Regions from separate parts of the Pseudodesulfovibrio hydrargyri genome, predicted to be linked through region 3. Evidence: predicted binding sites of a transcription regulator. Region 3 holds the regulator's gene; each other region holds the start of a gene.
What was found. The regulator sigma-54, encoded in region 3, starts transcription at its own class of promoters, with help from an activator protein. The targets are predictions, from matches to a motif close to CTGGCACGGNNNNTGCTT.
Positions count from the first base shown of each region.

Region 1 (3,275 bases), 810 kb from region 3:
CGCCGGGGTGGCGATGACCGTCTGGGTCTCCAGGGGCACGGACTTGAGCCCGCCCGACCCGTGGTATTCCACGGGCAGGATCTCCCGTTTGCGCAAATCGTCGGACGTGTGTTGGGGAATCAATTCACCGTACTGCGTGGATATGGTCTGCATGATAACCTCTCTTGGAGTCTTGGAAGGCGGGTCGGCGCCGGGGGTGGCTGCCGTCCGGAATCCTTGAGGGTGCGGGGCGTCCGGCCAGGCCGTGGCGTCCGATGAAGAGCAATGTCGCGTAGCTGACGAGCAGCAGGGCCAGGGAGAGCAGGCCGGCCTGGCCGTATTCCAGGGACTCGGTGTGCTCGAAGATGGCGATGGAGGCGACCTTGGTTCGGCCCGGGATGGACCCGCCGAGCATCAGGGCCACGCCGAACTCGCCCACGGTGTGCGCGAAGATCAGCGCGGCCGAGGCCGTGAGTCCGCCCTTGGCGTTGGGCAGGATGACGTGCCAAAAGGCCTGGGCGTGGGTCATGCCCGAGCAGCGGGCCGCCTCGACGATGCCGGGGTCGATCTTCTCGAAGGCCGCGCGCATGGGCAGCACCCCGAAGGGCAGGCTGTAGACCAGGGAGCCGATGACCAGCCCGGAAAAGGAAAAGGGCAGGGCAAAGCCGAACAGCGATTCCCAGGCCGCGCCCAGGGGCGAGCTCGGGCTCATGACCATGAGCAGGCCGAAGCCCAGGACCGTGGGCGGCAGGACCATGGGCAGGTTGCAGGCCGCCTCCGCGTACCGCTTGCCCGGCATGCGCGACACGGCCAGCCAGTAGGCCAGGGGCATGCACAGGCACAACAGCAGGGGAGTGACCGCCAGGGCCAGCTTGCCGGTGATCGTCAGCGCCGTGAAATCCATACCGTACCTAGGGGTTGAGGGTGGCCTGGGCCGCCGTAATCGTCGGGGCCGCGTCCGGGGGCGTGGCCGTGGAGGCCGCGCCGGACAGGACGCAGAGCCAAAGACAGATGTACAGGACTTTCTTGAACACGGTCCCTCCTAGTTTTTGACCAGTTTCGAGAGTTCGCTGTCGGTCAGGGGGCGTTCCAGCTCCCAGGCCAGCTTCCTTACTTCGTCGACAAGGGCCGGAAGGCCCTGTTCCGGAAGGTCGAGGCCGTGGTCCGCAAGGGCGCTGGCGATCGCCGCTCGCCCACTTTTTCCGCCAACAGCGACCATCCGGTTCGCACCGATGCGGCCGGGGTCGAAGGGTTCGAAAAGCTCAGGCGACTTGCTGAGGGCGTGCGCGTGAAGGCCGGACTCGCAAGCGAAAATGTCCTTGCCCGCGATCGCCTTGGTTCGGGGAATCGGCACCCCGGCAGCTTGAGAAACGAAATGGCAGAGGTCGCGAAGGTCTTCAACTTTGTACGCATGGCTTTTCTCCTTGAGTGTCAGGTAGGCGGCCAGCTCCTCGGTGGCCGCGATGCCGGACCGTTCGCCGATGCCGAGCAGGCTGACGTCGGCGTAGTCCGCGCCGGCGGACAGCGCGGTGACCGCGTTGCCCGTGGCCATGCCGAAGTCGTCGTGACAGTGCACGGCCAGGTCGATGTTCAGTTCCTTCTTGAAGGCCGTGATCAGGGCCGCAGTGCCGGGCGGGGTCAGCAGCCCCAGGGAGTCGGACAGGCGCACGCGGGACGCGCCCACGTCCTGCGTCAGCCCGGCCGCCTTGAGGGCGAAGTCCTGGTCGGCCCTGGAGATGTCCTCCAGGCCGACGGACACGTATTCCAGGCCCAGGAGCCCGGCCGCGAGAACGGTTCGGGCCAGACGTTCCAGGAGCCCCTCGCGGTCCGTCCCGAGTCGGTTTTCGATGTGCAGGTCGGATACGGGCACGCCGATGTTGATGCGGTCTATCTTAAGGCCCGCGGCCTTGCGGATGTCCGCCTCCCGGCAGGGCGACCAGACGGACAGGGCGGTACCGTTGCGCCGCTTGCCTATCCTCCGTATGAGCTCGTCCAGCCCTTCCTGTCCCACCCAGCCCAACTCGATCTCGTCCACTCCTATGGCAAGGAGGCCGGACACGATTCTCTCCCGCGCCTCCATGGAGAAGTAGGCCCCGAAGAGCTGCGCGCCTTCTCTGAGTGTGGTGTCGATCAACATGTGGTTTGTCCTCTTATTATTGTTGCGGGTGATGCTGACTCTCTATGAGCAGGAAGGGTGCCAATTCTCAATTTATAGCTATCCAGTTGATATTATAAGTGAAAATTATTGACGTAAAAGATAGGGATTTGCCTACGTTTTTGTAGGCTACAACACTTGTGTCTGCGTGTTTGGTGTGAACCTACACTTTTTGTAGGAAGCTACACCGCTGTAGGAAACTATATTTCTCCTTTAAAAACAGATTGTTAACACTGTGTAGGCAGTTTGGCACGGCGTTTGCCTTAAGGGCTTCATCGACGCAAACAAACCCATGGAGGAGAAATCATGAGGAAAGTAGCAATTTACGGAAAGGGCGGAATCGGAAAGTCCACCACCACGCAGAACACTGTTGCCGGCCTGGCTGAGATGGGCCGCAAGGTCATGGTCGTCGGTTGCGACCCCAAGGCCGACTCCACCCGTCTCCTGCTCGGCGGCCTGGCGCAGAAGTCCGTGCTCGACACCCTTCGCGAAGAAGGCGAGGACGTGGAACTCGAGGATATCCGCAAGCCCGGTTTCGGCGGCACCTGGTGTGTTGAGTCCGGCGGTCCGGAGCCCGGTGTCGGTTGTGCCGGCCGCGGCATCATCACTTCCATCAACATGCTCGAGTCGCTGGGTGCCTACGAGGAATCCGAGGGTCTGGACTACGCCTTCTACGACGTCCTCGGCGACGTTGTCTGCGGCGGCTTCGCCATGCCCATCCGCGACGGCAAGGCCCAGGAGATTTACATCGTCTGCTCCGGCGAGATGATGGCCATGTACGCGGCCAACAACATCTGCAAGGGCATCATGAAGTACGCGGAATCCGGCGGCGTCCGCCTGGGCGGCCTGATCTGCAACTCCCGCAACACCGACCGCGAGGCCGACCTGATCACCGAGCTGGCCGCCAAGCTGGGCACCCAGATGATCTACTTCGTGCCCCGCGACAACGACGTGCAGCGCGCCGAGATCAACCGCAAGACGGTCATCGAATGGGACGGCTCCGTGCCTCAGGCCAATGAGTACCGCGGCCTGGCCAAGGCCATCGACGAGAACGAGATGTTCACCATCCCGACCCCGCTCGAGATCGAAGACCTGGAACAGCTGCTCATGGACTACGGCATCATGGAAGCCGCCTAGTTCT
Region 1 covers NZ_LKAQ01000001.1:858,944-862,218, reverse strand. The annotation lists gene BerOc1_RS03900 (hypothetical protein) at 1-153, opposite strand, end outside; gene modB (molybdate ABC transporter permease subunit) at 125-883, opposite strand; gene BerOc1_RS19405 (hypothetical protein) at 891-1,013, opposite strand; gene BerOc1_RS03890 (LeuA family protein) at 1,022-2,116, opposite strand; gene nifH (nitrogenase iron protein) at 2,441-3,271, shown strand.
Region 1: the regulator sigma-54 is predicted to act here: its motif matches at 2,163-2,180, upstream of BerOc1_RS03890 (LeuA family protein).

Region 2 (3,275 bases), on a different contig from region 3:
TGCTCTCCTCCAGGGAGTTCTGGTTGATGGTCCCGCGTCCCCGGTCTCCGGCTTCTCCCAGCATGGCCTCGCCCGAGGCGTCGGTGGCCATGAAGTTGGTCCCGCCGTCGCGCTTGAGCCCCCACGGACTGTTGAACTTGTACACGGCCACCTTGAACATTTCCTCGGTCTGTCCGTTGGAGAAGTGACCGCTCATGACGCCCTCCTCGTCCACGCTGACGGTATTGAGGTAACCCCAGGTGTAGCCGTCCTGGATATGATACAGGGTGGAGGACGGCTTGTCGTAACTGGTGGTCACGCGGGCGTCGCGGTCCATGTCGTCCATCTCGGGCAGCAGGTCCACGTTGTTGCCGACGGATGCGGCCGTGCCCCCGCCACTGGCCCGCCAGGACCCGTTGTTCGAACTGATTCCGAAATCGTAGCTGATGGTCCGGGTCCCGCCGCCGCTGGCAAAGGTGTAGTCGAACTGTGCCAGGCCGTCCTCGCTGAAGGTCGCCGGAACCCAGGAGGACAGGCTGGTGCCGCCCGCTCCCGACGTGGCCGTGGGATCCAGGGCATAGGCCGACTGGTTGACCAGCACCCCCCTGTCGTTGAAGGTCAAAACCCCCATGGCGGCCAGTCCGGCAGCCGAGGTGCCGTAGGCGGACGAGCCGTCCGATTCCCCGGGCATGGCGATGACGTACTCCCAATAGGAGTAGCCAGGCACCGCGTTGGACAGGTTCGTGGTGGACACCGGGTCGAAATAAATGGTCATTTCGTGGCTGTTGCCGTTCTCGTCGTACACGTCGATGGCCGTGGAGTATTGCGGCTGGGCGTCGCCGAACGGCGAGGCCGCGTTGCTCTGGTTGGCGGCATACGCCTCGACCATGGCGAAGAACGGATTGTTTTCACTGGAAATCTGGCTGGTCGCCGAGTGGTCGAGCTGGGTGACTATCTCCACGGAGGAGGTGGCCAGCGGCTCGGACCGGACCACGCGGGCGGTCTGGCCGTCCACGGTGATGTCCTCGTAGGGCAGCTGGATGTCGGACACGGATGTGCCCCACGTGTCGGTCTCCCGGTCGTAGGCGAACCCCTGCAGCCGATATCCCTGGGGGTTGACCAGATAGGCATCGTTGTTGAAACGGAATCCGCCCGCCCGGGTGTAGCGCATGACGCCCGAGGAGTCGCTGATCCCGAAAAAGCCCTGGCCCGCAAGCGCCAGGTCCGTGGACTCCGTGGACGAGGACAGGGGGCCGTCCGTGAAGATGCCCCGAATGGCGGACACGCCCACGCCCATGCCTATCTGGCTGATGCGCATGGCGTCCGAATCGTACTTGGCGCTGCCCGAGGCCATCTGCTGGCTCATCAGATCGCCGAACAGGATGTTCGAGCGCTTGTAGCCGATGGTGTCCACGTTGGCCAGGTTGTTGGCCAGGACCTGCATGCCCTGGCTATGGGCTATCACGCCCGTGGCGCCCACATACATGCTTCCAAAACTCATACTTCCTCCGATCCGGCGCTGGCCGGATTCGCGGGAACCACCGGGATACCCATTCCCGGCAATAAATTCCCGACGCCTTCTCGGAAGGATAAAGAGCAAGGGGTGTGCCATTAAGAAAACTTCATGTTTCCAAAGGGAAAGGGTCGGCCGGAGCGCGGCACATCCTGCCGGAGGGCGGTCCCGGCCGTCCCCGGCACGGCCGGGGGCCACGGCGGCGGAGCGGCCGGGCGGGGAGCCCTCGCAACCGATCTTTCCCTTGCCAGATACCGGCGGCGCGCGTAGGCTTGCGCGACTTTGAACTCAGAGTGACACCAAACGAAACAATGGAGATATAGTAATGAAACGGATTCTTCCCCTGATCGTCGTCGCCATCCTGGCCCTGGGCCTGAGCGCCTGCAACCAGGAGCAGTCCATGAAGATCGGCGTCGTGGACGAGGCCGCCGCCTTCAAGGAAAACAAACTGGCCACCGAGGCCATGGCCCACCTCCAGGAGATGGGCAAGCCCCTGCAGCAGAAGGCCGAAGCCGCCTACAAGGCCATGCAGGCCAACCAGACCGAAGAGACCGTGGCCGCCTACAAGCTGGCCATGGGCGAGCTGCAGAACACCATGAACGCCGAGCAGCAGCGCATCGTCGCCATGGTCGACGCCAAATTCAACGAGATTCTCGAGAACTACCGCAAGGAAAAGGGGTTGGCCCTGATCCTGAGCAAGCAGGCCGTGATCGCGTCCAGCGAGACCGTGGACATCACCAAGGACATCGAGGCGGCCATGAACAACGTGACCATGGACTTCTCCATGCCCGAAGCGCCCAAGGCCGAGACCCCCGAGGCCGAGGCTCCGGCCGCTCCCGCCGAAGACGCCGCCAAGGCCGCTCCCGCAGAGAAGAAAGACGCGGAATAACCGCGCCGTACACGCAAGAAAAGGCCTGTCCACCGCATGGTGGACAGGCCTTTTTCGTTTCAGACTCCGGCCTGGCCGTCGTCCCGGAAGCGGACCATGAGTTCCCTGGCCTGCTCCAGGCTGTTGTTGAAGTCGTCCAGCCGCTCTCGCAGGACCTCCGGTTTCCCGTTGCGCCCGGCGTATTCCATTTCCAGGGCCAGCCGGCCCAGGGCGTCCGCGCGGACCACGCCGCACATGCCCTTGAGCGAATGGGCCAGCTTGGTCCCCCTGGCCATGTCTCCGGCGGCCAGCGCCTCCGTCAATTCCGCCACGCGCCCCGGGCAGTCCTCGAGAAAGGCATCGATGAGCTCCACGGCCAGGTCCCTGTCATAGGCCAGGCTGGCCAGGAACTGCTCGGTGTCGAACAAATCCCGCGTCATTGCTCCCCCTTCGGTTCCATTAGAATAGTAAGCTTAACACCCGGGAAAGGGGTTGGAAAGTGGTTTTCCGGCCCGTACGCGTCTGTAACAGAGAAGGATCGGCTAATCGCAGGTACAGGCCGCGCCCGATAGCCGTTTCCACCGCCCCCGATCAAAGGCGAGCAGAATCTCCTGCACGGTCCGGTCCCGGCAGTCGCTCAGGCAGCAACGGACCGGCTGACGCCGGAACCCCTCTGCCACCCGCCGGGTAAAGGAGACGTGCGAGCGTACCCACACGTCGTCCTGAGGAGCCTCGGACCGGATCCGCCCGTAGGCCTGCTCCCCGCCCAGGCCGCCCTGCTGCGGGGCGGCGACCACCGTGGGCCGGGTCAGGGGAAGGAACGCACGCCTGCCCAGAAAGGCGAGGGTGGAGGTGCCGCAGACCAGCACGCCGCAGTCCGCGTCGCCGAACCGGAAGGCCAGGCCGCTGCCGGGC
Region 2 covers NZ_LKAQ01000004.1:648,032-651,306, forward strand. The annotation lists gene BerOc1_RS07460 (flagellar hook protein FlgE) at 1-1,480, opposite strand, end outside; gene BerOc1_RS07465 (OmpH/Skp family outer membrane protein) at 1,818-2,381, shown strand; gene BerOc1_RS07470 (Hpt domain-containing protein) at 2,441-2,800, opposite strand; gene BerOc1_RS18830 (MBL fold metallo-hydrolase) at 2,903-3,275, opposite strand, start outside.
Region 2: the regulator sigma-54 is predicted to act here: its motif matches at 1,574-1,591, upstream of BerOc1_RS07460 (flagellar hook protein FlgE).

Region 3 (3,275 bases):
CTGGCGCAGGTCCATGCCGAGCGCCAGACCGCGGTATTTGGTGTCGAACGAGAGGATGAGGTCGGCCAGCTTGGCCGACATCTCGGACGGGAGCCCGTCGATGCAGAAGAACCCCAGGTCCTCGAAGACCTTGAGCGCGGTGCTCTTGCCCGAGCCGGAGAGTCCGGTGACGATCACCACCGGGAAGGGGTTGGTCGAGGTCACAACGGATTCCGTCCCTTCGGTTACACGCTTTTGAGCAGGGCCCAGAGGCCCTCAAGGTCATCGGCCGACAGGAACGCCTTGCGGAATTCCTCGTCCTTGAGCAGGCGGGAGATCTGGGCCAGGACGCGCAGATGCATGCCCGCCACCTGTTCCGGGGCGAGCACCAGGAAAAAGATGGTGCACGGGGCGTGGTCCAGCGCTTCGAATTCCACGCCCTTGCGGCTGCGGCCCACGACCACGATGACCTTTTCCAGGTCCTCAAGCTTGCCGTGAGGGATGGCGATGCCGTCTCCGATGCCGGTGGAACCGAGCCGTTCACGATCGAGAAGGACACGGACCGCATGGTCCGTGTCCATCTCTGGATATTGTACGCCCAGGGGGGCGACGAGTTCATTCAATACGTCCGACTTGGTTGCGGACTCGAGTTCGGGAAGGATCAGCTCCTTCGCCAGGTAATCACTGAGTTTCATGCTTAGTTTCCGGGGTCGATGAGGCCGTAATCGCCGTTCTTTCTCTTGTATATCACGTTGACGCCGTCGGTCTCCGCATTGAGGAAGACCAGGAATTCGTTGTCACGGGCATCCAGCTGCATGGCGGCCTCGTCCACGGACATGGGCTTGGGCTCGTATGCGTCGGTGCCGACGATGGTGGGCGCTGAACCGGGAGCGATGTCCTCGTAGGACAGGTAGTTCATCTGCACCATCTTATTGGGACGCGCCTGCCTGGGGCGATTCTTCATCTTTTCGCGCATCTTGCGCAGCTGGGCCTCCAGCTTGTCCAGGACCATGTCGATGGTGGAGTACATGTCCTCCGAATCTTCATAGGCCGAGATATGTATGCGATCCGAGTTCAGGATCACGTCCGCCTTGTGGCGGAACTTGTCGACCAGCAGGTTGACCTGGAGATCGGCCTCCGCATCGGAAACGTATCTTGCTACCTTTTCAAAACGCTTTTCCGCATAACCCTTGAGGTGATCGGAAGGCTCGAAGTTCTTGAAAGTGAAGCTGATGTTCATACGCTGCCTCCTGGTTGAGAGTGCTTCAAGCAGCCCCTAGAAGTACTGCTTTCGTTTCGAAGACGAAGCTATGCCCATGGCCGAGCGGTATTTGGCGACCGTGCGCCGGGCGATGTTCACTTCCAGCTTTTCCTGGAGGATCTCGCCTATCCTCTCGTCGCTGAGCGGTTTCTTCGTGTCTTCATCTGCGATCATTTGCTTAATGAGCGCCTTGACGCTCTCCGAACCCACCTGGGACCCGTCGTTCAGGTCCAGGGCCGAGTTGAAGAAGAACTTCAGCTCGAAGATGCCGTGAGGGGTCGAGACATATTTGTTGGTCGTGATCCGGCTCACGGTGGATTCGTGCATCTCGATGTCTTCCGCCACCTCCTTGAGGATGAGGGGTTTGAGCTTTGTCACGCCCTCCTCGAAGAATGCCCGTTGGAAGCCGACAATGCTCTCAACTACTTTATACAAGGTTCGCTGCCGCTGGTACAGACTTTTCATCAACCATGCGGCGGAACGCATCTTTTCCTGGAAATATTCCTTCTCCTTGTCGGCCGCGCCCTTCATGGAATCCATGTAGAAGGTGTTCATCTGGAGCCTCGGCATACCGTCCTCGTTGAGGATGATGACGAAGTCCTCGCCGTACTTGTAGACGAACACGTCCGGGCTGACGTAGTGCGGCTCGGTGCTGGAGAAGTTGGCACCCGGCATGGGATCGAGCGTCTGCATCAGATCCAGGTACGACTTGAGCTCGTCCATGGTGATCTTGAACTTGCGCGCCAGAGGCTTGTAACGATTCTTCTCCAGGTCCTCCAGGTGGTCGCTGACCAGGGAGACCAGGATCGGGTCGTCATATCCGAGGACCTCCATCTGGACCAGCAGGCACTCCTGCGGGGTCCGGGCGCCCACGCCGACCGGGTCCAGGTGCTGGATGCGGCGCAGAACGGACTCGATCTCCTCCTCCGAGGCCTGGACCATGGCGGTCAACTCCTCCATGGTGGCCTGCAGGTAGCCGTTGGCGTCGATATTGCCGAGGATGACGTCGCCGATGGCCAGCTCGTGCTCGGAGAAGTTGGACAGGCGCATCTGCCAGTTCAGGTGCCCTTCCAGAGAGGGCTTCGAGGCCAGGCGGGCCTCGAAGGACATGCCCTCCTCGGGCATCTCCATGTCGCGAGACAGGGCCTGCTTGGAGGTGGAGGAAAATTCGCCCAGGTAGTTTTCCCAGTCCGCGTTGCGGACCAGTTCCTCCTCGGCCTGGGATTCGGTCAGGACCTCGGTCTTGTCCGGGACCTCGGTGTCGGTCTCGGTTTCGTCCAGGAAGGGATTCTCCAACAATTCCTGCTGCACGGTCTCCAGCAGTTCAAGCCGCGACAGTTGCAGCAGCTTGATGGCCTGCTGCAACTGGGGCGTCATGACCAGTTGCTGTGAGAGCTTGAGCTGTTGCCGAAGTTCCAATCCCATGATGCGCTACCCGCTTGAGGTTGTGTTTATCGATTGCCGGATAAAGAAATTTTTTTTAACCGCCAGACATTTTTTCCGGTTCAACCATGCCACAGTGAACTAAAGGATGCAACACAATTGTGTTAACATCCTGTTTACATTAATATTTCCGCCTGCATATTATGATATGAAAAAAGTGTACCAACCTTTAGCAACGGTGTAAATCGGGAAAGAGGAAAAAAAGACGAAAACGGCGGGCTAAAGCCGGAAATCCTCGCCCAGATATATCTGCCGGGCGCGGCTGGACTTGACGATCTCGGATGGGGCTCCCTCCAGGATGACCGTGCCCTCGTAGACCAGGTAGGCCCGGTCGCAGATATTCAGGGTTTCCCGGACGTTGTGATCCGAGATGAGGATACCGATATCCATGGACTTGAGCACGGAGATAATCTCCTGGATGTCGATGACCGCGATGGGATCGATACCGGCAAACGGCTCGTCCAGGAGGATGAACTGCGGATCGAGGATGAGCGCCCGGGCTATTTCGAGCCTGCGCCGCTCGCCGCCGGACAGGAACATGGACGCCTGGTCCGCCAGCTTGGTGATGGTGAACATCTCCATGAGTTCGTCG
Region 3 covers NZ_LKAQ01000001.1:52,253-55,527, forward strand. The annotation lists gene rapZ (RNase adapter RapZ) at 1-204, opposite strand, end outside; gene BerOc1_RS00260 (PTS sugar transporter subunit IIA) at 225-674, opposite strand; gene hpf (ribosome hibernation-promoting factor, HPF/YfiA family) at 677-1,219, opposite strand; gene rpoN (RNA polymerase factor sigma-54) at 1,256-2,665, opposite strand; gene lptB (LPS export ABC transporter ATP-binding protein) at 2,903-3,275, opposite strand, start outside.